3 regions of the Hoeflea prorocentri genome follow, and region 2 is predicted to be linked to each of the others. Evidence: predicted binding sites of a transcription regulator. Region 2 holds the regulator's gene; each other region holds the start of a gene.

What was found. The regulator LexA, encoded in region 2, represses DNA repair genes until DNA is damaged. The targets are predictions, from matches to a motif close to TGTTCNNNNTGTGTTCNG.
Region 1: uvrA (excinuclease ABC subunit UvrA) is a predicted target of LexA. The motif match lies at 2,960-2,977, and genes of this name have one in related genera.
Region 3: recA (recombinase RecA) is a predicted target of LexA. The motif match lies at 4,473-4,490, and genes of this name have one in related genera.

What each region holds. Positions count from the first base shown of each region.
Region 1 covers NZ_JAPJZI010000001.1:1,941,156-1,948,415, forward strand. Annotated here, with positions in the region: gene gyrA (DNA gyrase subunit A) at 1-1,549, opposite strand, end outside; gene OQ273_RS09100 (hypothetical protein) at 1,880-2,266, opposite strand; gene OQ273_RS09105 (single-stranded DNA-binding protein) at 2,359-2,835, opposite strand; gene uvrA (excinuclease ABC subunit UvrA) at 3,153-6,074, shown strand; gene OQ273_RS09115 (DUF72 domain-containing protein) at 6,095-6,907, shown strand; gene OQ273_RS09120 (cupin domain-containing protein) at 6,904-7,260, opposite strand, start outside.
Region 2 covers NZ_JAPJZI010000001.1:1,691,338-1,698,597, forward strand. Annotated here, with positions in the region: gene OQ273_RS07885 (ComEC/Rec2 family competence protein) at 1-1,671, shown strand, start outside; gene lexA (transcriptional repressor LexA) at 1,665-2,384, opposite strand; gene OQ273_RS07895 (class I SAM-dependent methyltransferase) at 2,861-3,547, shown strand; gene OQ273_RS07900 (hypothetical protein) at 3,596-4,114, opposite strand; gene OQ273_RS07905 (response regulator transcription factor) at 4,154-4,903, opposite strand; gene OQ273_RS07910 (hypothetical protein) at 5,624-7,183, shown strand.
Region 3 covers NZ_JAPJZI010000001.1:1,325,337-1,332,596, forward strand. Annotated here, with positions in the region: gene OQ273_RS06090 (YiaD family glycine zipper/OmpA-like lipoprotein) at 1-218, shown strand, start outside; gene OQ273_RS06095 (MFS transporter) at 287-1,576, opposite strand; gene OQ273_RS06100 (pseudouridine-5'-phosphate glycosidase) at 1,728-2,651, opposite strand; gene OQ273_RS06105 (carbohydrate kinase family protein) at 2,676-3,611, opposite strand; gene OQ273_RS06110 (hypothetical protein) at 3,753-4,217, opposite strand; gene recA (recombinase RecA) at 4,548-5,642, shown strand; gene alaS (alanine--tRNA ligase) at 5,831-7,260, shown strand, end outside.

The DNA of each region.
Region 1 (7,260 bases), 250 kb from region 2:
CTTCAGTGATCTCCGTTCGCCGTGGTGTCGCGAATTCGTCGCGGACATCTTTCAGTTCCTGCTTGACGATCTCCAGAATGCGAATGCGTGAGCCAAGGATTTCAAGATAGTCCTTGATCTCGGTGCCGATCTCGTTGAGTTCATCCGCAATTTCATCCCGGCCAAGCGCTGTTAGGCGCGCAAGCCGCAATTCCAGAATGGCACGCGCCTGCTCTTCCGAAAGGTTATAGGTCCCGTCTTCATTGATGCGATGGCGTGGATCGTCAATCAGGACGATAAGCGGCTCGACATCCTTTGCCGGCCAGCGGCGCTCCATCAACTGGCTCCGTGCCGTACCGGGATCCGGCGCGTTGCGGATCAGGCTGATAATCTCATCGATATTCGCAACAGCGATCGCCAGACCGACCAGGACATGCGCCCGGTCACGCGCCTTGTTCAGCAGAAATTTCGTGCGCCGGCTGATGACCTCTTCGCGGAAGGTGACAAACGCCTTCAGCATGTCCATTAAGGTCATCTGCTCAGGTTTGCCGCCGTTCAATGCGACCATGTTGCAGCCGAACGATGTCTGCAGCGGCGTAAACCGGTAAAGCTGGTTCAAGACCACGTCGGCGACGGCGTCGCGCTTCAGCTCGATGACAACGCGGTATCCGTCGCGGTCGGATTCGTCACGAATATCAGAAATGCCCTCGATGCGTTTCTCTCGCACCAGTTCGGCCATTTTCTCGATCATCGACGCCTTGTTCACCTGATACGGAATCTCGGTGATAATCAGGGCCTCGCGGTCGCCCCTGATCTGTTCGACATCGACCTTTCCACGCATCATGACCGAGCCGCGGCCCGTGTCATAGGCGGAGCGAATGCCTGAACGGCCCAGGATCAGACCTCCGGTCGGAAAATCGGGTCCCGGTATGATTTCCTGCAGTTCGGCGAGTTCAATCGAGGGATTGTCGATCAAAGCAAAACAGCCGTCGATCACCTCGCCAAGATTGTGCGGTGGAATATTCGTTGCCATTCCGACGGCGATACCGCCGGCGCCGTTGACGAGCAGGTTCGGGAATCGTGCTGGAACAACGCGCGGCTCCTTGGCCGAGGCATCATAGTTTTCCTGGAAATCGACCGTGTCCTTGTCGATATCTTCCAGCAGCTCATGCGCAACCTTTGCCAGGCGCGATTCCGTATAACGCATCGCAGCCGGAGGGTCGCCATCGATCGAACCAAAATTGCCCTGACCGTCGATCAGCGGCACACGCATGGAGAAATCCTGAGCCATGCGCACCATGGCATCATAGATCGCCTGGTCGCCATGGGGGTGGTACTTACCCATGACGTCACCGATGATGCGGGACGATTTCACATATTTGCGGTTCCAGTGAAATCCGCCCTCATGCATGGCGTACAGGATACGCCGGTGAACGGGCTTGAGACCATCGCGTACATCAGGCAGCGCACGGCTGACGATCACGCTCATGGCATAATCGAGATAGGAGCGCTGCATCTCCTCCATGATGGAGATGGGTTCAATACCTGATGGATCGGAGGGAGGCGTCAGGGAGTTATCGTGTTCCGACAAAAATAAAGTCCGTCATAAGATGCAGAATCAGTTGTGCCTTTTATAGACGATCAGCCCCTTAAAAGCCAACTTGAAGACCATCAAATATCGGCGATATTTTCCAATGTTTTCAGACGGTTATTTCAATATTTTTCGGCGAGCTCATATTCGTCCGGCACGATTCGGCGATAAACGGCATTTTCACTGTCTATTACCCGGTTCAGGCGAACGAGCCCAACTGATCTTCCGAACGCAACAGAAGCGGAATCCGGTGGGCAAAATGCGGCTCTATCCAGCGTTTCCGGGTGCTTTTTCAACGCCACAACCGGCTTATTTCAACTCCAGAACGAGTTCCTTGCCTCCCAGTCCATGAACGTTGTCATGGCCTCGAATGGTTACGGTTGTCACACCCTCGGGAATTGAGACACCCGGCAGAGAACGTGTGAACGGCTGCTCATTTTCGTGCGGGTGCGCCAGAACGCGCTCGCCGTAAACCGTACCGTCCGGACCAACCACATCCCAGCGGTCGGCATAGTGATCCCACCCTTCATCATCGTGCAGAAGCGTGACCGAGAAGCGCCACTTGCCGTCGGACTGACGTTCCGCTTCAGTCGCAACAACGTCGACCTCACCCGCAACGGCCGGCGATATCATAACGGCAAGGCAAAGAGCACTGACCAGGCGAAGGAGTTGGTGTTTATATTGCGCTGGTTTCATGGACTGTAATCTCCCTTTTTAAATCCCATCGCACAAGGAGTGGATTGAGGGAAATCACATGCACGCGAGGATCGAATGACACCCCGTGTTGGTCAGAACGGGATTTCGTCGTCCATGTCTCTTGAAAAACCGCCTTCCTGCGCGGGCGCCGGCTGACCGTAATCCTGCTGCGTATCGCCAAAACCACCGCCGCCTCCGCCGCCACCGGGGCTATCAGAACGGCCATCCAGCATCGTCAGAGCGGAATTGAACCCCTGGAGCACCACTTCCGTGGAATAGCGGTCCTGTCCGCTCTGGTCCTGCCATTTGCGCGTCTGAAGTTGACCTTCCACGTAAATCTTCGAGCCTTTTCGCAGATACTGTTCCGCAATCTTGCAAAGGCCCTCGTTGAAGATCACCACACGGTGCCACTCTGTGCGTTCACGCCGTTCGCCGGAATTGCGATCACGCCAGCTCTCCGAGGTCGCAACACGCAGATTGGCAATAGGCCGCCCATCCTGTGTGCGGCGGATTTCCGGATCTGCACCGAGATTGCCCACCAAAATAACCTTGTTGACGCTGCCTGCCATATCCAAACCTCATAAGTGTGGAAAAGGGTCTCTTGCCGTGGACCCTGCCCTTCGATTTCCGGCGACCATAGACCATCGCACAGCCCCATGGGTGTCAGGATAAAACTATCCACAGGAGCTTTTTTGTTCACATTATGTTCTAGTTCGACTATTGTGCCTTGTCAAATGATTCAGCTTGGGTCATGAACTTGAGGCAATGTGGCGTGTGTATCTCGACTTTGGGTATCCGGCTCCTAGATTCACTTCCGCATTCAATCCACGGATTTGTGTCATCACGCGCGGCGCGCAGAAGATCAGCCTGATTGCGGACGGAGACCATGAGCGAACTTAAGACCATTTCGATCCGCGGCGCGCGCGAGCATAATCTAAAGAGCGTCGATCTTGACCTTCCGCGCAATACGCTGATCGTTATGACCGGTCTTTCGGGGTCCGGTAAATCGTCCCTTGCCTTCGATACGATCTATGCGGAAGGCCAGCGGCGTTATGTCGAAAGCCTCTCGGCCTATGCGCGCCAGTTTCTGGAAATGATGCAGAAGCCGGATGTCGACCAGATCGACGGTCTGTCTCCGGCCATTTCCATCGAACAGAAGACAACGTCGCGCAATCCACGCTCGACCGTGGGCACCGTTACGGAAATCTATGACTATCTGCGCCTGCTCTTTGCACGGGTTGGCGTGCCCTATTCGCCGGCCACGGGCCTGCCGATCGAAAGCCAGACAGTCAGCCAGATGGTTGACCGCGTCATGGGGCTGGATGAGGGTACGCGTCTTTATATACTCGCGCCGCTGGTGCGGGGCCGTAAGGGCGAATACCGCAAGGAACTCGCAGAGCTGATGAAAAAGGGCTTCCAGCGGGTCAAGGTGGACGGTGTCTACTATGAGATCGCGGATGTGCCGGCGCTCGACAAAAAGTACAAACACGATATCGATGTGGTTGTCGACCGTGTCGTTGTGCGCGAGGATCTTGCCACACGCCTTGCAGACAGTCTGGAAACCTGTTTGACGTTGTCTGAGGGGCTCGCCGTAGCCGAACTTGCCGACAAGCCCCTGCCCGAAGAGGCGACCTCCGGCGGCAGCGCAAACAAATCAAAGAACGAGACCCATGAGCGGCTGGTCTTTTCGGAGAAATTCGCCTGTCCCGTCTCGGGTTTTACCATTCCCGAGATCGAGCCGAGACTGTTTTCCTTCAACAACCCGTTCGGCGCCTGCCCGACCTGTGACGGTCTTGGAACCCAACAGAAGATTGATCCGGCGCTGATCATCCCCGAACCCGGCCGGACGCTGCGCGACGGCGCGGTGGCGCCCTGGGCCAAATCAAGCTCGCCCTATTACGGACAGACGCTGGAGGCGCTTGGCCGCCATTTCGGTTTCAAGCTCGGTGACCGGTGGAACGAACTGCCCGAGGCAGCACAGGAGGCCATCCTTCGCGGAACGAAAGACAAGATCGATTTTCATTACGACGACGGTTTGCGCTCTTATAAAACCTCCAAAAATTTCGAGGGCATCATTCCCAATCTAGAGAGGCGCTGGAAGGAGACCGATTCATCCTGGGCGCGCGAGGAAATCGAGCGGTACATGGCCGCCGCCGCCTGCCCCAGTTGCAAAGGGTATCGGCTGAAGCCCGAAGCCATGGCTGTCAAAATCGACGGGTTGCATGTCGGCAAGGTCACTGAGATGTCCATTCGCGACGCCGGCGCCTGGTTTGAAGACCTGCCCGCCAGGCTGACCGACAAGCAGAACGAGATTGCCGGACGTATTTTCAAGGAAATCAGGGACCGGTTGAAATTCCTCAACGATGTCGGACTGGACTATCTGACGCTCTCGCGCAATTCGGGAACGCTGTCCGGTGGTGAGAGCCAGCGCATCCGCCTCGCCTCGCAGATCGGCTCGGGATTGACCGGTGTTCTCTACGTGCTGGACGAACCTTCGATCGGACTGCACCAGCGGGATAACGCGCGCCTGCTTGGAACGCTGAAACATCTAAGGGACATCGGCAATACGGTGATCGTTGTCGAACATGACGAGGACGCCATTCTGACGGCCGATCATGTTGTCGATATCGGACCGGCCGCCGGCATTCATGGCGGCGAAATCGTTGCTCAAGGCACGCCGCAGGAGATCATGGCATCTTCGAGTTCGCTGACCGGGCAATATCTTTGCGGTGCACAGGAAGTGGCCGTTCCGGCAGAACGGAGAAAGATCGACAAAAAACGGCAGATCACCGTCGTTGGCGCCAGCGCGAACAATCTCAAGAATATCAGCGCCAGCATTCCTCTTGGCGTGTTCACGGCCGTCACGGGCGTTTCCGGCGGAGGCAAGTCCACCTTCCTGATCGAGACCCTCTACAAGGCGGCAGCGCGACGCGTGATGGGCGCACGCGATAATCCGGCAGCCCATGAACGTATCGATGGGCTTCAGCATATCGACAAGGTAATCGACATCGATCAATCGCCGATCGGCAGGACGCCGCGATCAAACCCGGCGACCTATACCGGGGCTTTCACGCCGATCCGCGACTGGTTCTCAGGACTGCCCGAGGCCAAGGCACGCGGCTATCAACCCGGGCGCTTCTCATTCAACGTCAAGGGCGGGCGATGCGAAGCCTGTCAGGGCGACGGCGTCATCAAGATCGAGATGCACTTCCTACCGGACGTCTACGTCACCTGCGATGTATGTCACGGCAGACGATATAATCGCGAAACCCTTGAGGTGACATTCAAGGGAAAATCCATCGCCGATGTCCTGGAAATGACCGTCGAGGAAGGATGCGAGTTTTTCTCGGCCGTACCTGCGGTTCGGGATAAGCTGACAACGCTGCGCCGCGTCGGTCTTGGCTATATCAAGATCGGCCAGCAGGCGACCACACTCTCCGGCGGCGAGGCACAACGCGTCAAATTGGCAAAGGAACTGTCCAAGCGCTCAACCGGACGAACGCTCTATATTCTGGACGAGCCGACAACCGGCCTGCATTTCCATGATGTGGCGAAACTGCTCGATGTGCTGCATGAGATCGTCAACCAGGGCAATTCCGTGGTGGTGATCGAGCACAATCTCGAAGTTATCAAAACGGCCGACTATATCATCGACCTCGGCCCCGAAGGCGGAGATGGTGGCGGCGAAATCGTTGCCACCGGCACACCGGAGGACGTTGTGGAGGAGACGCGATCGTATACCGGGCACTTCCTGAAGGAACTGCTTGAAAGACGTCCCTCAACAAAGAACGTCGAAGCGGCTGAATAGGACAAACCTGGAGAACCGCAATGACTGAATCCGGCATGATCAGAGCGGGCATCGGCGGATGGACCTTCGCACCCTGGCGCGGAACGTTTTATCCTGATGATCTGCGACAGAAGGATGAACTGAACTATGCAAGCCGTCAGCTTGAAACGATCGAGATAAACGGCACCTATTACGGCTCTCAGAAGCCCGCAACCTTTGCCAAGTGGGCGGCGGATGTACCGGATGGGTTTGTTTTTTCCGTCAAGGGAAACCGGTTTGTCACGAACCGGAAGGTGCTCTCTGAAGGCGCGGAATCGTTGGAACGGTTCCTCGGTTCGGGCGTCACGGAACTCGGCGACCATCTGGGTCCGTTCTTGTGGCAGTTTGCACCGACCAAGAAGTTTGACCCGGACGACTTTGGAGCATTTCTGGAGATGCTGCCGTCCTCCCGTGACGGAATCGCGCTAAAGCATGCGGTCGAGGTGCGGCACGAGAGTTTCGGTACGCCCGAATTCATTGCACTTGCCGCGCGTCACGGGATCGCAATCGTCTATGCTGATCATCATAAATATCCGGAAATAGCCGATGTGACGGCGCCCTTCGTCTATGCCCGCCTTCAGAAGGGACAGGACGATATCCCGACGGCTTATACGGCGCAAGACCTGGACCAATGGGCACGGCGTGCGAGCCTGTGGGCACAGGGGCTTGTCCCGGATGACCTGCCTTACGCCGATGCAAATCGTCCGGTTGAACAGCAGTCCCGCGACGTTTATGTCTACTTCATTCACGAAGGCAAAGTCCGTGCGCCCCAGGCGGCCATGGCCATGCAGGAGCGGTGCGGTACGGCGCTCTAATCCTCATCCGGTCGATGATGGATTGCCAGCCAGACTGTCGGCGGTCTCTGCCGGGTCCAGGTCACCCTGTGGCGGCAATGGGCAGGTAGAAATATCCAATCCCCTTCACCGAGTTCCCGTTCGTCGCCTTCACCTTCTATTTGCAGCCTTGCCGAACCTTCGATGACGGCGACCCACTCGTCGTCGTCCTGGTCGTACCATTCGCCCTCCGGGGTCATCTGTCCTGTCGAGATGATGCGCTCGATGCGCAGGTTCGAGCGCGCATGGAGGACATCAAAAACTTCCTCCCTGAGGATCTCGGCGGGAAGTCCGGCAGTCAGATTGCCGACGACAGGCTTGCCTGTTTGCTGAAC
Region 2 (7,260 bases):
AACTCCTTTTTCAACGGTATCGGCGCCAACGGGTTTTTCCTTGGCAAACCCGATACGACGTATGTGCCGGATGCAAGCGGTCGCGGTTGGTTCGAAGAAGGTGGGCTGACACTTCAACGCCTGCGTCAAAAGATCAGCGAACGGGTCAAAGAGGTGCTGCCCGGAGAGGCGGGCGGCTTTGCGGCCGCGTTGACGGTTGCGGACCGTCGTTCGATGAGCCCGGATACGGTGGATGCCCTGCGGCAGAGCGGGCTTGCCCATGTGCTGGCGATTTCCGGCCTGCACATGGCGCTTGTGGCAGGCACATTCTTCTTGCTTGTGCGCGCCTGTTTCAGCGTTTTTCCCACGATCGTGCAGGCAGTTCCAACGAAGAAGTATGCGGCGGTCGGAGCCTTGGCCATCGCCACGCTCTATCTTTCCATCTCCGGAGCAAGCGTTTCGACGCAACGGGCCTGGATCATGCTGGTCATCATGCTGATCGCCGTGCTCGCGGACAGACAGGCGCTGACGATGCGCAATGTCGCCATTGCCGCAATGATTATCATCGTCATAACGCCCTCCGCCGTTCTCGGGCCGGGCTTTCAAATGTCGTTTGCCGCAACTGCGGCACTAATTGCGACTTATGCGCTGTGGAATAAACCCCGGCCCGGAACAGGGCGTGCTGAGGCCGGGTGGCTGGGCACCCCGGCACGCGTTCTGTTTGTCTTTTTCCTTGGGCTGGCGGTTACGTCACTCGTTGCAGGTCTCGCCACGGCGCCGTTTGCCATCCATCACTTCCATCGGATTGCGGCATACGGGCTTCTGGCCAATCTGGCCGCCATGCCGATTGTCACCTTTATTGTGATGCCGGCGGGGATGTTTGCCGTCCTGCTCATGCCATTGGGTCTCGAAAAATGGCCGTTGATCGTGATGGGAGGGGGGCTTGATGCAGTGATAGCCATCGCCCGTTATGTTCGTGACATCGGCGGTGCGGTTGTCGTTGGTCAGATAAGCCCGTGGATAACACTTGTTGCGGTCGCCGGCCTGCTGATCTTTGTGTTGAGCAGGACCCGGTTGAGGATCGTAGGGCTGGCGCTGCTCCTGCTCGCTGGAGCCGCCATGACGATACCACGCACGTGGCCTGACATTCTGATTGCCGAGGACGGCAGGTTGGTTGCACTTGTCAATAAAGGCGGCTTGGCCACAAACCGCAAAAGACCACCCCGATTCATCTTTGAGCAATGGCAGACGGGGCTCAAACGAACCCGACATGATACGCCCCTCGATATCGCTGGCGGGATAAATGACCTTGGATCCGCATTGGAAGCCTCAGCTGCGAGGACTGATCACATGCAGTGTGCGGCAAAAACTTTCTGTGTCGGCGTGTCGGGCAGTGGGACGAAACTGGCTCTGGTTGAGGATTTATCCTATCTCGGCGCTGCCTGTGACGAGGCAGATATCGTCGTGACCGCGGCATCGATTGCGATGGAGCGGTGTTATTCCGGAGCCCTGCTGATTACAGGCCGCATGCTGCGCCAAAGCGGCGCTTTGGCCATCTGGACGAAAACGAACGGCAATCAGCCGAAAATACGTTCGGCAGTTGCCAGTGTTGACCGAGCCTGGACGCGCCATCGCGCCTATAACTGGCGCAATGACAGCTTCTACAAGATCACACCGTCATGGCGTCAGTGATAGCGCCTGATCAGCCCCACCAGCTTGCCTTGGATCTTCACCTGATCCGGGCCGAAAATCCGAGTCTCATAGGATGGGTTTGCTGCTTCCAGGGCAATTGAGGCGCCCTTTCTGCGGAACCGCTTCAAGGTTGCTTCCTCGTCATCGACAAGCGCGACAACGATTTCACCCGGATTGGCTGTGGAGGCGTTTTTGATGACCACAGTATCGCCGTCAAAAATGCCGGCTTCGATCATTGAATCGCCCTTTACCTCAAGCGCGTAATGTTCACCGCCGGACAGCATCTCCGGGGGGACGCTGATATTGTGCGTATTGTTCTGGATGGCCGATATGGGCACACCGGCGGCGATCCGGCCCATAACGGGTACGCTCACCGCAGCCTGCGTATCATCATTGTCCTGAACCGGAAGCGGTGTGGGTTCAGGCGCGGGTTTACCCAGGCTGCCTTCGATAACGCTTGGCGAGAACCCCTTGCGTTGCTGGCCGGCCGGAATCATCGTCTCGGGAAGGCGCAAGACTTCAAGAGCGCGGGCCCGGTTTGGCAGCCTTCGGATGAACCCACGTTCCTCCAAGGCGGTAATCAGGCGATGAATGCCTGATTTTGAGGCAAGATCAAGCGCTTCCTTCATCTCGTCGAAGGACGGCGGGATGCCCGTCTCCTTCATACGCTCATGAATATAAAGCAGCAGCTCATGTTGTTTTCGCGTCAGCATCGCCGGCTCCCGAATCGGAGAAACAAATACAGAACATACACTATATGTTCCATTTGTGTTCTTCAAGTGTTTATATTTGGTTAACAGACTGCCCGGCGTCGCTAACAGGGTAGTCAATCGGGTTTTGCCGACAGGGCATTGCGGCCGGCGCCCGTCAATCGCTGTCCGGTAATAGGGAGCGCCGGTTAAAACAAGCACCGCTGTGTTCGCTTTCGCCCGTCCCGTTAAAATTGTATAAACCTGCGCGTTGTACCTTCAGCCTCAAACACGGCAGGGGGTTTAGCCAATGAAAAAGATGCGATCGTCATATCCAGGCTGCGGGCCCATCACAGCGTGCATCACCGGAGAATTTCTGCCGGATGATCGTGCGGGTCTGTCCGGGCTGGAAGACATTGCGGTCACGATCCCGCGTACGATCTATCTCGGGCGCGGACCGCACTGTGGCCAATTTCGGTCCGCCGCTGCCGGTAAATGAGATGCAGCTTGTACGCCACTTTTGGGCGATGTTCCTCTACAGAGTTCATTACTGGATGTGGGACCGGTGGTTCGAAACGCGGGAGGCAGTTGCCACGCGCGGGACGTTGCATCAGGACGATCTTTCCCCGGTGAATTCGGCTCATGCCAAATTGTCTTATGAATATGGCGCGTCTCCACGCCTTGTGCTGGGCTGGATCCTCAAAGGTTTGAATGAGGATCTGAGCCGTTTCTCTTTTGTCGATTACGGATCGGGCAGGGGGCGCATGTTGCTGACTGCCGCCCAGTGGCCGTTTCGTCTCGTGCACGGGATCGAGTTCAGCAGCATTTTACATGAGCAGGCCGAGCGCAATATTTCCGGTTATCCGAAAAATCATCTCAAATGCAGGGACATAAAATCGGTCTGCTGCGACGTCATGGATTACGATACGCCGAAAACCGACTGCATCCTTTATTTCTATAATCCGTTCGAAGGCGAACTGCTGGATAAGGTCATCCGCAAATATTCGCACTGCGACGATAGCGGCGCGAAGCGCAAGGTGATTATCGTCTATTACAACTCCATGCACCGCCATGCGCTCAATGCAAATGAACGGATCAGGCCGAGGCCGATGTCACGCTTTGTCAAACTGATCATCAAACTCTTCAGCCCGCATCCGGTCCATATTTACGAGCTGGCTCCCGCCTGACGCGGCCCGGGAAGCCTTGACGGCTGATGTGGATTGATCTCTCGCGCACTAGAGCGGAAAATCGAACTTCATGATCGTTGACCAGGTGCGCCGGTTGATCGTCTCGATCGTCCTGATCGATTCCCGGATTTTTCCGATCTCGGAAGCGTCGAGGGCTTGTGTCTTGCCTATCTTGATGGCGTTCTTGGTCTCCGCGATGCGCATGAGGATCGTTTTTGCATTCCTGCCTTCATCGTCGAAGGAGTAGAGGCAGTGGTTGTAGCGGTTCTTGTGTTTCAGGACCTTGACCATGTCGCCGGTCAGTCCAAGAATATCCTTTCTGGCCTGTGGCTCGGTCCGCTCCATTTTGGCCAGCCGGTCGACAAGATCGAGCCTGGCGCGAGTGGTGTTCAAGGTCAGGAATATGACGATCGCCGTTTCTTTATCGATCCCGGCCAGCCCCGCAATCAGATGAATGAGAAGGGTCTCAGTGTTGGTCCAGGAGTAATTCATCTGCCCGACCAGCAGAAGTATCTTCTGAAACTGCTCGGGCAGATGCGGCTGTGGTCTGGTCTCTGATGTGACCATGCTGAGTTAACCTCCGCGTTCTGGAAGCAAAGGCTTCGGCTAACCGGGTCCGTTCGCCCGGCCTGCCTTGATCTCACCGAAATAGACCGCGGCAGCTTCCGTCCTGTTGCCGACACCGAGTTTCTCGATGATGTGATGCATGTGCAGCTTGATGGTGTTTTCCGAAAGTTCCAATTCGGCTGCGACGACCTTGTTTTGATAACCTCGGGCAACCAGTTTCAGCACGTCAATTTCCCTTGAAGTCAACCTGCCGCTTCGGGCGTTTTTTGCCCCGGTAACCTGTGTCCGCGTTGTGCCGTCTTTTGTTGCGCGCGCAATCTCTATTTGGCTGTCGCCGCTCGTATGAAGTGGTGCCGGGGCTTGCCTGGGTATGTAGTCACCGCCGTTCATCATCAGCCGGACAGCTGAAAGCCAGATATCGAGCCGCAGGTTCATCGGCAGAAAACTTTCGACCAATCCGGTTAAAGCGGGATCATTCATGAGGTCAGGAAGGGGCCGTGTCTCGTTGCAGGCGAGACACAAGATCTGGGTCGGGAAGAGCTCGCGCAGCCGGTCGTAGTTTGAGCGAACTTCGTCCGACAAGGTCTCATCTATGACGATGAGGCACACACGCACCTCAAGGTCTTCGGTTTTGTGGAAGAGTTGTTTGAAATCGAGACGCCGTTCGAGGACCAGATCCTCAATTTCATTTATCAGCGCTGTCTCGATGCATTCGGCAAAGTTGTGGTTTGGGCCCACAAACACAATGGCTCGTTCTGTGGAGCCGGGACCCTTGGTCGCCCTACTCATCACTACCTCCGTTAAGAGGCCCCAGAACTAAACTGAACTGCTAATTATTTTTATGGAGGCTGCCCACCCCTCTGATATTCATCCATACTACCAATTCTTGCATAAGAGGTAAATACATCGATAGGTTTATATATCCCGATTTACCTAGCCAATAGTGGCGAAACATCAACAAAGATAGACTTTTCAGACTAGTAAACCGGTCATTCCATTCTTGTTAATGATGGAAACAAGCCGTGATCAGCTCGCCATCTTGTTGAGCCGTCAGGAGACATGCTTATCCGGCCAAACACTGACATCATTTAGTTTCCTGGTGCTTTTGCTCAATTCAAGACGCTGATAAAAAAGCGAAATTGCCACACCAAAAATTTATACTCCGTTTTATCTAGTATTAATTTCCGGGTTTTCAGACCTCTCAAAACTTAACAAACTATTACCGACCGCCGTAAGAGCGGATTTCAAGGCATGGGGTATCTGACACAACCAAATGGCGAGGCGTTCGCCGTTTGATTGCGCGTGATCCTTTGCCTTTTCGCTTGGATAGCGGTCGGGAACACAGGAAGGGAGGTCAAGCTGGCCACGGGCTCGATGTACGGCGTTTGAAGCCGGCGTGGTTGTTCCAAATCCGTTCGGACATTCGTCCACAATTCAAACCAAGACAGCTGAGTACCGCTTTGAAGAAGAGTGGCGGTGAGGCTGTCCCGCACAAGTGAGGACACTCCAATGAGTTCCAGAAAGTATTGGTGGTGGGATAACCAGCATCAGGGTCAACACCAGGATCAGGATCAAGACCAGCATCAGGGTCAGCATCAGGGTCAGAAAAGCTATCAGGGTCAGTACCAGGGCCAGCACAGTGATAACGAAAACGACAATCACAATGGCAATGGCAACCTGAACGGCAACGGCAACCTGAATGCCAACCTGAACAAGAACTACAACAAGAGTTCTTCGGACAGTGACGCATATGCCGGCAGCCACTCCAAGAGCGGTTCGCACAGCTATTCCAAATCGGCCACTTACAACAAGTCCGATGTGGATGTTGATGTCGACGTCAAGCTGGACATGAAGGGCTATATGCCGACCGACAATGACCACAACGACATCGATATCCAGAATTCGACCGTCGAAGGTCTTCTGGTCAACCGCGATGGCGACATCGACTACAACCCCGGTGACGATGTGTCGTTCGACGACATCCTCAACGGTGCGTTGGGCGGTGCCGGCAATGACAGCGCAAACGTCTTCTCGCAGACCAACACGCTCGTCGACAATGACAAACTGATCGATCCGGATGTCACCAACAACAGCAACTTCAGTCAGAATGGCAGTGCTTACGGTGGTAATGCAACGGCTGACGAAGGCATTGATGCCGGCGGCGGTGGCGGCGACGGCGGCTCCAAGGCCATGGCCAATGCGAATGGCGCTGATGGCGGCCATGCGATTGGCGGTCTGGCCCTGGCCGGTGGCGGCCACGGCGGTAACGCCAAGGGCGGCAATGCCAAGGGTGGCGACGGCTATGGTGCCGGTCTCGGTCTCGGCGCCGTAGGCGTCGGTGTCGGTGTCGGCGGTGATGCTGACAAAGCCGGTGACGGCGGCAATGCCAAAGGCGCCAAGGCGAAGGCTGAAGGCGGTGATGGCGGCGATGTCGATGCCAGTGGTGGAGACGCCGGCGCAATTGCCCTGTCCAAGGCCTATGCCGACTCCGATGGCGGCGGACATTGGCACTGGCACAAGAAGCCGGGTGGCGATGACGCCGAAGCCAAGTCGCTTGCCGCAGCAGGTGCCAAGGGCGGCAATGGCGGCAAGGGCAAGAGCGATGCCGATGGCGGTGACGCAAAAGCCTATGCGACCGGAGGTAAAGGCGGTGACGGAGGCGACTCCATAGGTGGCGGCGGCTACGGCGCCGGACTGGCCAAGGGTGACGGCTTCGGTGCCGGCAAAGGCGTTGGCGGCGACGCAACCGGCGGTGCTGCTACCGGTGGTAAAGGCATTGGCGGAGAAGCCATTGCCAAAGGCATCGGCGGTGACGGCGGAGCCGGCGGAGTTGCCAAAGCCATCAACGGTGACGGCGGAGCCGGTGGAGCCGGCGGCATGTGGGGTTCCTATAATGGTGACGACAGCACCATAAACGGAATCTCAGAAGCTATTGCCGGTGCTGCGATTGACACCACCGCGTTCAATCAGAGCATCGTTATGGGTGCCAATATCCTCGGCAACACGGTCGACATGACCGTGGTCGGCGGAAACTACACCGAAACGTTGACCGGTGACGACAGCGTCTGACCTGATTTGAACCGGAAGCCGGGCAGCAATTGCCCGGCTTCATTTTTGCACCAAGGCCGGCGTCGAATGACCAGCCT
Region 3 (7,260 bases), 370 kb from region 2:
ATGGCTATACGGATTCAACCGGATCTGCCGGATATAACCTGGATCTGTCCCAGCGCCGGGCCCAGTCGGTTTCGGCTTATCTGTCCGCACAGGGCATCGATCGCCGGCGGATGTATGTCACGGGCTTTGGTCAAGAGCGGCCGATTGCAAGCAACGCCACCGAGGCGGGCAGGGCGCAGAACCGCCGCGTGGAAATCCAGATCGTTCCGCTGAGCTAGCGCCGCGGCCAACAGGTCACACAGATTGTGGAGAGCGCTGCATATTGCGGCGCTCTTTTCATTTGGGCCTATACCGGCTCCGGCGTGGGTGTTCGCTGCGTTTGCGGTGTCATGTGCATGCCGGTGAAGGCCGTTGCGATGCTGATCACAATCAGTGCGGCGATGACGAAAATAATTGAGCCGGCATGGGCCGCCGCAGCAAATACAATTGAAAGTCCAATAACGAAGAGTTTGCCGGTGCTTTTCGCGGCCGCGAGCGCAGACAGCCGCTGATCTTTGGGTGCGACCTCCATGAAATGCAGCCTGAGGGCAATTGTGATGCCTTTAAGGGCCACCGTTGCAACGAACAGGACTGTTGCATGAAAATAAACACTGCCGGCGAAGTTGAGGTAGTGATTGGCCAAAATCAGGATGCCGGTTGCGGCAACGAGCAGTGCGCCGAGAACCAGTACAAGCTGGTTTGATTTCTCGTTCAAGCCACGCCAGACCCAGGATGAGATTGCCATGGCCGCGGCGGTGGAAATGATTAGTGCGGCAAGGCCATGATTGCTCTTTGAATGATTGAGCGCGGTGATAAGCGCAAAAAAAGGTACCGACAGGCTTGCCGCAAATCCGAGCAGCCTCACAACCATGAACCTCTGGAACCATGTCTGTCGAAACAGCTCCAGTGTCTGTTTCGACAGGAGGCCGGAGATATGCTCCGCCTGCTGTTCATCGGCCGTTTCCTTTGCGCCGGACAGGCGTTCTTCGGGGGTGTCCCGTACAGCGCGCATCAGAGCCGCTGCAAGGAAGAAACAGACGATCGCGGTGATAATGATAATCGCGTGTCGGGTTGAAGACGGATGTTCCAGCAACGCCCAATGACTTGATGCTGTCAGCACGATGACACCGATCGCAGCCAGAAACAGCTGCTTGTACTGCATATTGCGGCGGTTTTCCGCTTGCACTGTATCGCCCAGCAGGTCTGTTATCAGAAGATTGTTGAACTCCCGGGCGAGACTGCCGATCAGGACTGCAATGAAGAAGGTCGCGATGACAGCGGTTTTTGGCGCGTAAATTGCAGCGGATAACAGGAGAAGGAAACTGATGCCGATGGCGCACTGCGAAACAGCGATCAACCGCTTTCTGTTATGTGTCTGTTTGGCGATCCTGAGACCAAAGACGTCAGCGGCCAGACCGGCCATGTGCCGGGACGTGACAAGCAGGCCGGCGACGAGGACAGGCAAGTCCTGTTCGACGGCCAGATAGGTCAGCACAACGGATGGCGAGGCCATGGTCCAGCCCATGCTCGTCAATGCGCCCTGTCTTGCGAGGGGCAGGTAGTTCCTGTCTTTTGTCGTCGTCGCTCTGGCGCTCATCGTTACCGCACAATGCCTGATCACTATGGAGCGCCAATTCTACCAAAATGATCGTAAAGATAGGGTTTTCCCGACTGCGAAAATGGTAATCGCCGTAATCTACGGGCTTATCGAGAACGTGCGTCATTGGTTGTTTTTTTCGCGATACCGGTTATCCGGCCTTCGCAAGAGCCATGGCGATTTGCGCCGCGAGAAGCGCATTGTTGCGCACCAGGGCGATATTTGTGTCAAGGCTCCGGCCCTTGGTGATTGTCAGGATTTCGGACAGGAGGAACGGCGTAACCTCCTTGCCGCTGACGCCTTTGGCGCGGGCACGTTCCAGGGCCTCGGCGATATGGGCTTCCATTTCGCCGCGCGGAATTTCGTCGTTCTGCGGCACGGGGTTGGCGATGAGCATGCCGCCGTCGATGCCCATCGCTGTGCGCGTTTTTTGAAAGCGTGCGATGTCATCGGCACTGTCGAGCCTTAAGGGGCTGCGAAGGCCCGATGTGCGCGACCAGAAGGCCGGCAGTTCGTCCGCGCCGTAGGTGACCACCGGAACGCCCTTTGTCTCCAGTACTTCCAGTGTCTTGGGGATATCAAGAATGGCTTTGGCGCCGGCACAGACAACGATGACCGAGGTGCGGGCAAGTTCCTCAAGGTCTGCGGAGATGTCGAAATCTGTTTCAGCGCCGCGATGAACGCCGCCGATCCCGCCTGTGGCGAAGACACCGATACCGGCTAGGGCCGCCGCGATCATCGTCGCAGCCACCGTCGTTGCGCCGGTCCGCCCGGTTGCCACGGCAAAGGGAAGATCCGCACGGGATACTTTCATGGCGTCGGACCGCTGCGCCAGCGCGTTAAGTGCCTCATCTTCGAGGCCGATATTCAATTGGCCGTCAATGACCGCGATCGTCGCGGGAACTGCTCCCGCGTTGCGGATAATGTCTTCCACGCCGCGCGCCATGTCGAGATTGCCTGGCCAAGGCATGCCATGAGTGATGATGGTCGATTCAAGCGCGACAACCGGATTGCCGGCTTCGAGCGCGGCCCGGACCTCGGCGGAAAAAGACAGGGGAAATGCGGCGTCGGTCATGTCGGTTCTCGTTTGTTGGCGGCATTACGGGAGGGGCTGTGCTGGCGGCACGTTTTGAAGGACTTCAGTGATTTTGTGCTCGTTGAGATGGGCGGGTGCGGCCTCGCGCGACTGGATTGTCAACCCGGCCGCTGCCGTGCCGTAGCGCAACGCGTCGCGGAAGCTGTAGCCGGCCAGATAAGCATGCAGACTTGCCGCAGCCAGCGTGTCGCCGGCGCCGGTGACATCGACGATTGCATCGATCGGCAACGGCCTTATCTGAAAGACATCATCGTCGTCATAGGCCAAAAGCGGGTCTTTGCCGCGGGAGATTGAGGCGCGCGCAATGCCCATCTTTCGCAGCTCTTGCGGCCAGTTCTCGGGCGGGATATCGCCGCAAAGGGCGACGGCCTCGGCCGCATTCATGAATATCACCGACATATGTGCAAAGGCCGGTGTCAGCTTGCCGACCTTGGCCGGAGAAATGGCAATTGCCGCCAGCTTTGTGCGGTTCTCGTGCGTCATGCGGGCGAGGGCGGCGAGCGTTTGTTCCGGCAGATTGGCATCGCACAGGACGAGATCTGCCGCTGCAACAGCCTGACGGATCGATTTGCGCGAGAGCTGGCGGTAAACGAACCGGTCATAAAGGTCCATATCGGCGACTGCGATATGAAGATTGCCATCGGCCTCCAGAACGGCGGAATAGCTGGGGGTCCTGCGGTCGAGAAAGACCTGAGCCATATCGACAATGCCGGCGGCCTCCACCGCGGTCGCGACGATTTCGGCGGCTGCGTCGCCGCCGCGCACGGACACCATGGAGACCGCATTGTCGAGCCTTGCCATGATGCGCGCTGCGTTGAAGCCGCCACCGCCGGCTTCTTCGTGCCAGCGACCCGGATTGCTCGCGCCCGGGACCGTTGCGCCGTCGAGCGTTGCTCGCCGGTCGATATGCGCGCCCCCCAGGACAAGAACCCGAGCCATGCTGAACAGCCTTCAATCGCTTGCGGTCAATGCCGCGTATGAGCCGTTGGCTTATCGCATGGCGCTGGGCAATTCAATTTGGAAAGCGCGATGCAGCGGCCCATTCAAATTGCGCCAATCGACGCGTTTGTTGACACGTCTCTATTGCGCCGGTGTGTCCCGAAACAGCACAGCGCCATATTCACATGATAGCGCGGCGCAATCTTTGGGTGTGATCCGCACCATGCGCTGTCCCTTGTCCTGAACGTCAAAGATAAAAAACGTTGCCGCAAAATCCATCGGCTTGGCCTCAATGACTGTGCCGCTTGCATCAAGCAGTTCAGCGGACAGGCCGCCGCAATTGGCGCAGGCAACGGCCACCTGATAATCGTCCGGAGCAAGTTCGCCCAGGTTCAGGCTTCCCGTCCGGCCGGCATTCACCGTGCCAATTGCGCCGCTGAGCTGGACGAGTTTCCTGTCGTAGCGCGCACCGACCTCCTGCATCTGTGCGACCATGATGCCGAGCTCCTTCAACAACTCCTCGGATGGTTGTTGCGCCATAGCGGTGCTGATCGGAGACAACGCCGTCATGAGGGCAACGAAGATGACAAGGACAAGAGTGCGCACCGGCTTAAACCCCCTCAGCTCAAAGCAATGGATCATCCCTTGCGCAGTGTGACAAATCGCAGGTATCACTTCCACATATTTCAGCCGATCCGCGCCAGATGCATGTCAAAGCGCGAATCGGGTTTTGTTTCGGATGCGATTGGTCAGTTTCACTGCCTGCCAAGTTTCGGTATTCCCGGTTCTGTCTTCAGACAAAATAAGAACATAAAGGCTATTATATTATAATATCAGTGCCTTAGTGACATATTGCAAAATGAGAACAAATAGGGTACATTTTTTGAATGCGGCTTTCATTGCCAGTGATGCGTATATAACCTAAAGGTGGACGGAATGGCTCAGAACTCTTTGCGGCTTGTAGAGGAAAATTCGGTGGACAAAAGCAAGGCACTCGATGCAGCGCTCTCACAGATAGAGCGGGCTTTCGGCAAGGGCTCGATCATGAAGCTCGGCTCAAACGAAAATATCGTTGAAGTCGAAACCGTGCCGACCGGATCTCTGGGGCTGGATATCGCACTGGGCGTTGGCGGACTGCCGAAAGGCCGCATCATCGAGATTTACGGGCCTGAGAGCTCCGGTAAGACAACCATGGCGCTGCATACGGTGGCCGAGGCGCAGAAGAAGGGCGGCATATGTGGCTTTATCGATGCCGAACACGCGCTCGATCCGGTCTATGCGCGCAAGCTCGGCGTCGATCTTGAAAACCTCCTGATCTCGCAGCCCGATACCGGTGAGCAGGCGCTTGAGATCACCGACACGCTGGTGCGCTCCGGCGCGATCGATGTGCTGGTGATCGACTCGGTCGCGGCACTGACGCCGCGCGCCGAGATTGAAGGCGAGATGGGCGATTCGCTTCCCGGCATGCAAGCGCGGCTCATGAGCCAGGCGCTGCGTAAGCTGACCGCTTCGATTTCCCGATCCAACTGCATGGTGGTCTTCATCAACCAGATCCGCATGAAGATCGGTGTGATGTTCGGCTCGCCCGAAACGACGACCGGCGGCAATGCGTTGAAATTCTACTCCTCGGTGCGGCTTGATATCAGGCGCATCGGGTCGGTGAAGGACCGCGACGAAGTGGTCGGCAACCAGACGCGCATCAAGGTGGTCAAGAACAAGATGGCGCCGCCTTTCAAGCAGGTCGAGTTCGACATCATGTATGGCGAAGGCGTTTCCAAGACCGGCGAATTGATCGATCTTGGCGTGAAAGCCGGCATTGTTGAAAAATCGGGCGCCTGGTTCTCCTATAACAGCCAGCGTCTCGGGCAGGGTCGCGAGAACGCCAAGACCTTCCTGAAGGAAAATCCGCAGATGGCGCAGGAGATAGAAATGGCCTTGCGACAAAATGCCGGCCTGATCGCCGAACAGTTGCTGGAAGAGGGCAGGCCCGATGATAGCGATGACGGTGAGGCGGATGTTGCCGAAGCTTAGGCTCCTTGTTTTTTGATCCGGGTTGGCCGGCGGCATTGACGGTGCCGCCGGCCAACTTATTTGTGCGGGCAAGGTCGCCCAGGTCCTTGCCTGTCTGGACAGTCCTCAAGCAGGCGGATAAAAGCCGAACGGACTTTCGGCGGCCGTGAAGCCGCACACGCAACCTGTTTGATGTCAAAGGGCGTTTCATGAATGGCGTAAACGAGATCCGGTCGGCTTTTCTCGACTATTTCGGCAAGAACGGGCACGAGATCGTGCCGTCCAGCCCGCTGGTGCCTCGGAACGATCCGACCCTCATGTTCGTCAATGCCGGCATGGTTCAGTTCAAGAACGTCTTTACCGGCCTTGAGCACCGCGACTACACACGCGCCGTAACGGCGCAGAAATGCGTTCGCGCCGGCGGCAAGCACAACGATCTCGACAATGTCGGCTATACGGCGCGCCATCACACCTTCTTTGAAATGCTCGGTAATTTTTCCTTTGGCGACTATTTCAAGGATGTTGCGATTGAACTGGCCTGGAACCTCATCACCAAGGAATTCGGGGTTGACGGCAATCGGCTCTGGGCCACCGTTTATCACACGGATGACGAGGCCTATGATCTGTGGAAGAAGATCGCGGGCCTTCCCGACGAGCGGATTGTCCGTATCGCCACCCATGACAATTTCTGGGCCATGGGCGATACCGGCCCTTGCGGTCCGTGTTCGGAGATATTCTACGATCATGGCGAGGACATCTGGGGCGGACCACCCGGATCGGCCGAGGAAGATGGTGACAGGTTCATCGAGATCTGGAACCTCGTCTTCATGCAATACGAACAGCAGACGATTGACGAGCGGGTCGATCTGCCCAAGCCGTCGATCGATACCGGCATGGGTCTGGAACGTATTGCAGCGCTGCTGCAGGGTAAACACGACAATTACGACATCGACCTGTTCCAGGCGCTGATCAGCGCGTCGGAAGAACTGACCGGTGTGAAGGCCGAAGGAAAGGCGCAGGCGAGCCACCGCGTCATTGCCGATCATTTGCGTTCCTCATCCTTCCTGATTGCCGACGGTGTGCTGCCGTCCAACGAGGGCAGGGGCTACGTGCTGCGGCGGATCATGCGCCGGGCCATGCGCCATGCCGAGCTTCTTGGCGCGCGTGAGCCACTCATGTGGAAGTTGCTGCCGGCGCTGGTCGAGCAGATGGGCCGTGCCTATCAGGAACTGGTGCGGGCCGAGGCACTGATCTCCGAGACGCTCAAGCTTGAGGAGACACGATTTCGCAAGACACTCGAGCGCGGCCTTAATCTCCTGTCCGATGCAACGGCTGATTTGCAGGAGGGCGCCGAGCTTGATGGCGAAACGGCCTTCAAACTTTACGACACATACGGGTTTCCGCTTGACCTGACGCAGGATGCGTTGCGCCAGCGTGGCATCACCGTTGACGATGCCGGTTTCAATGCCGCGATGGAGCGGCAGAAAGCCGAGGCGCGGGCCAATTGGGCAGGTTCCGGCGAGGCGGCGACAGAGACGGTCTGGCTGGAATTGCGCGACCGGTTGGGCGCGACCGATTTCCTTGGCTACGACGCCGAACAGGCGGAAGGCGTTGTACAGGCTATCGTCAAGGATGGCGC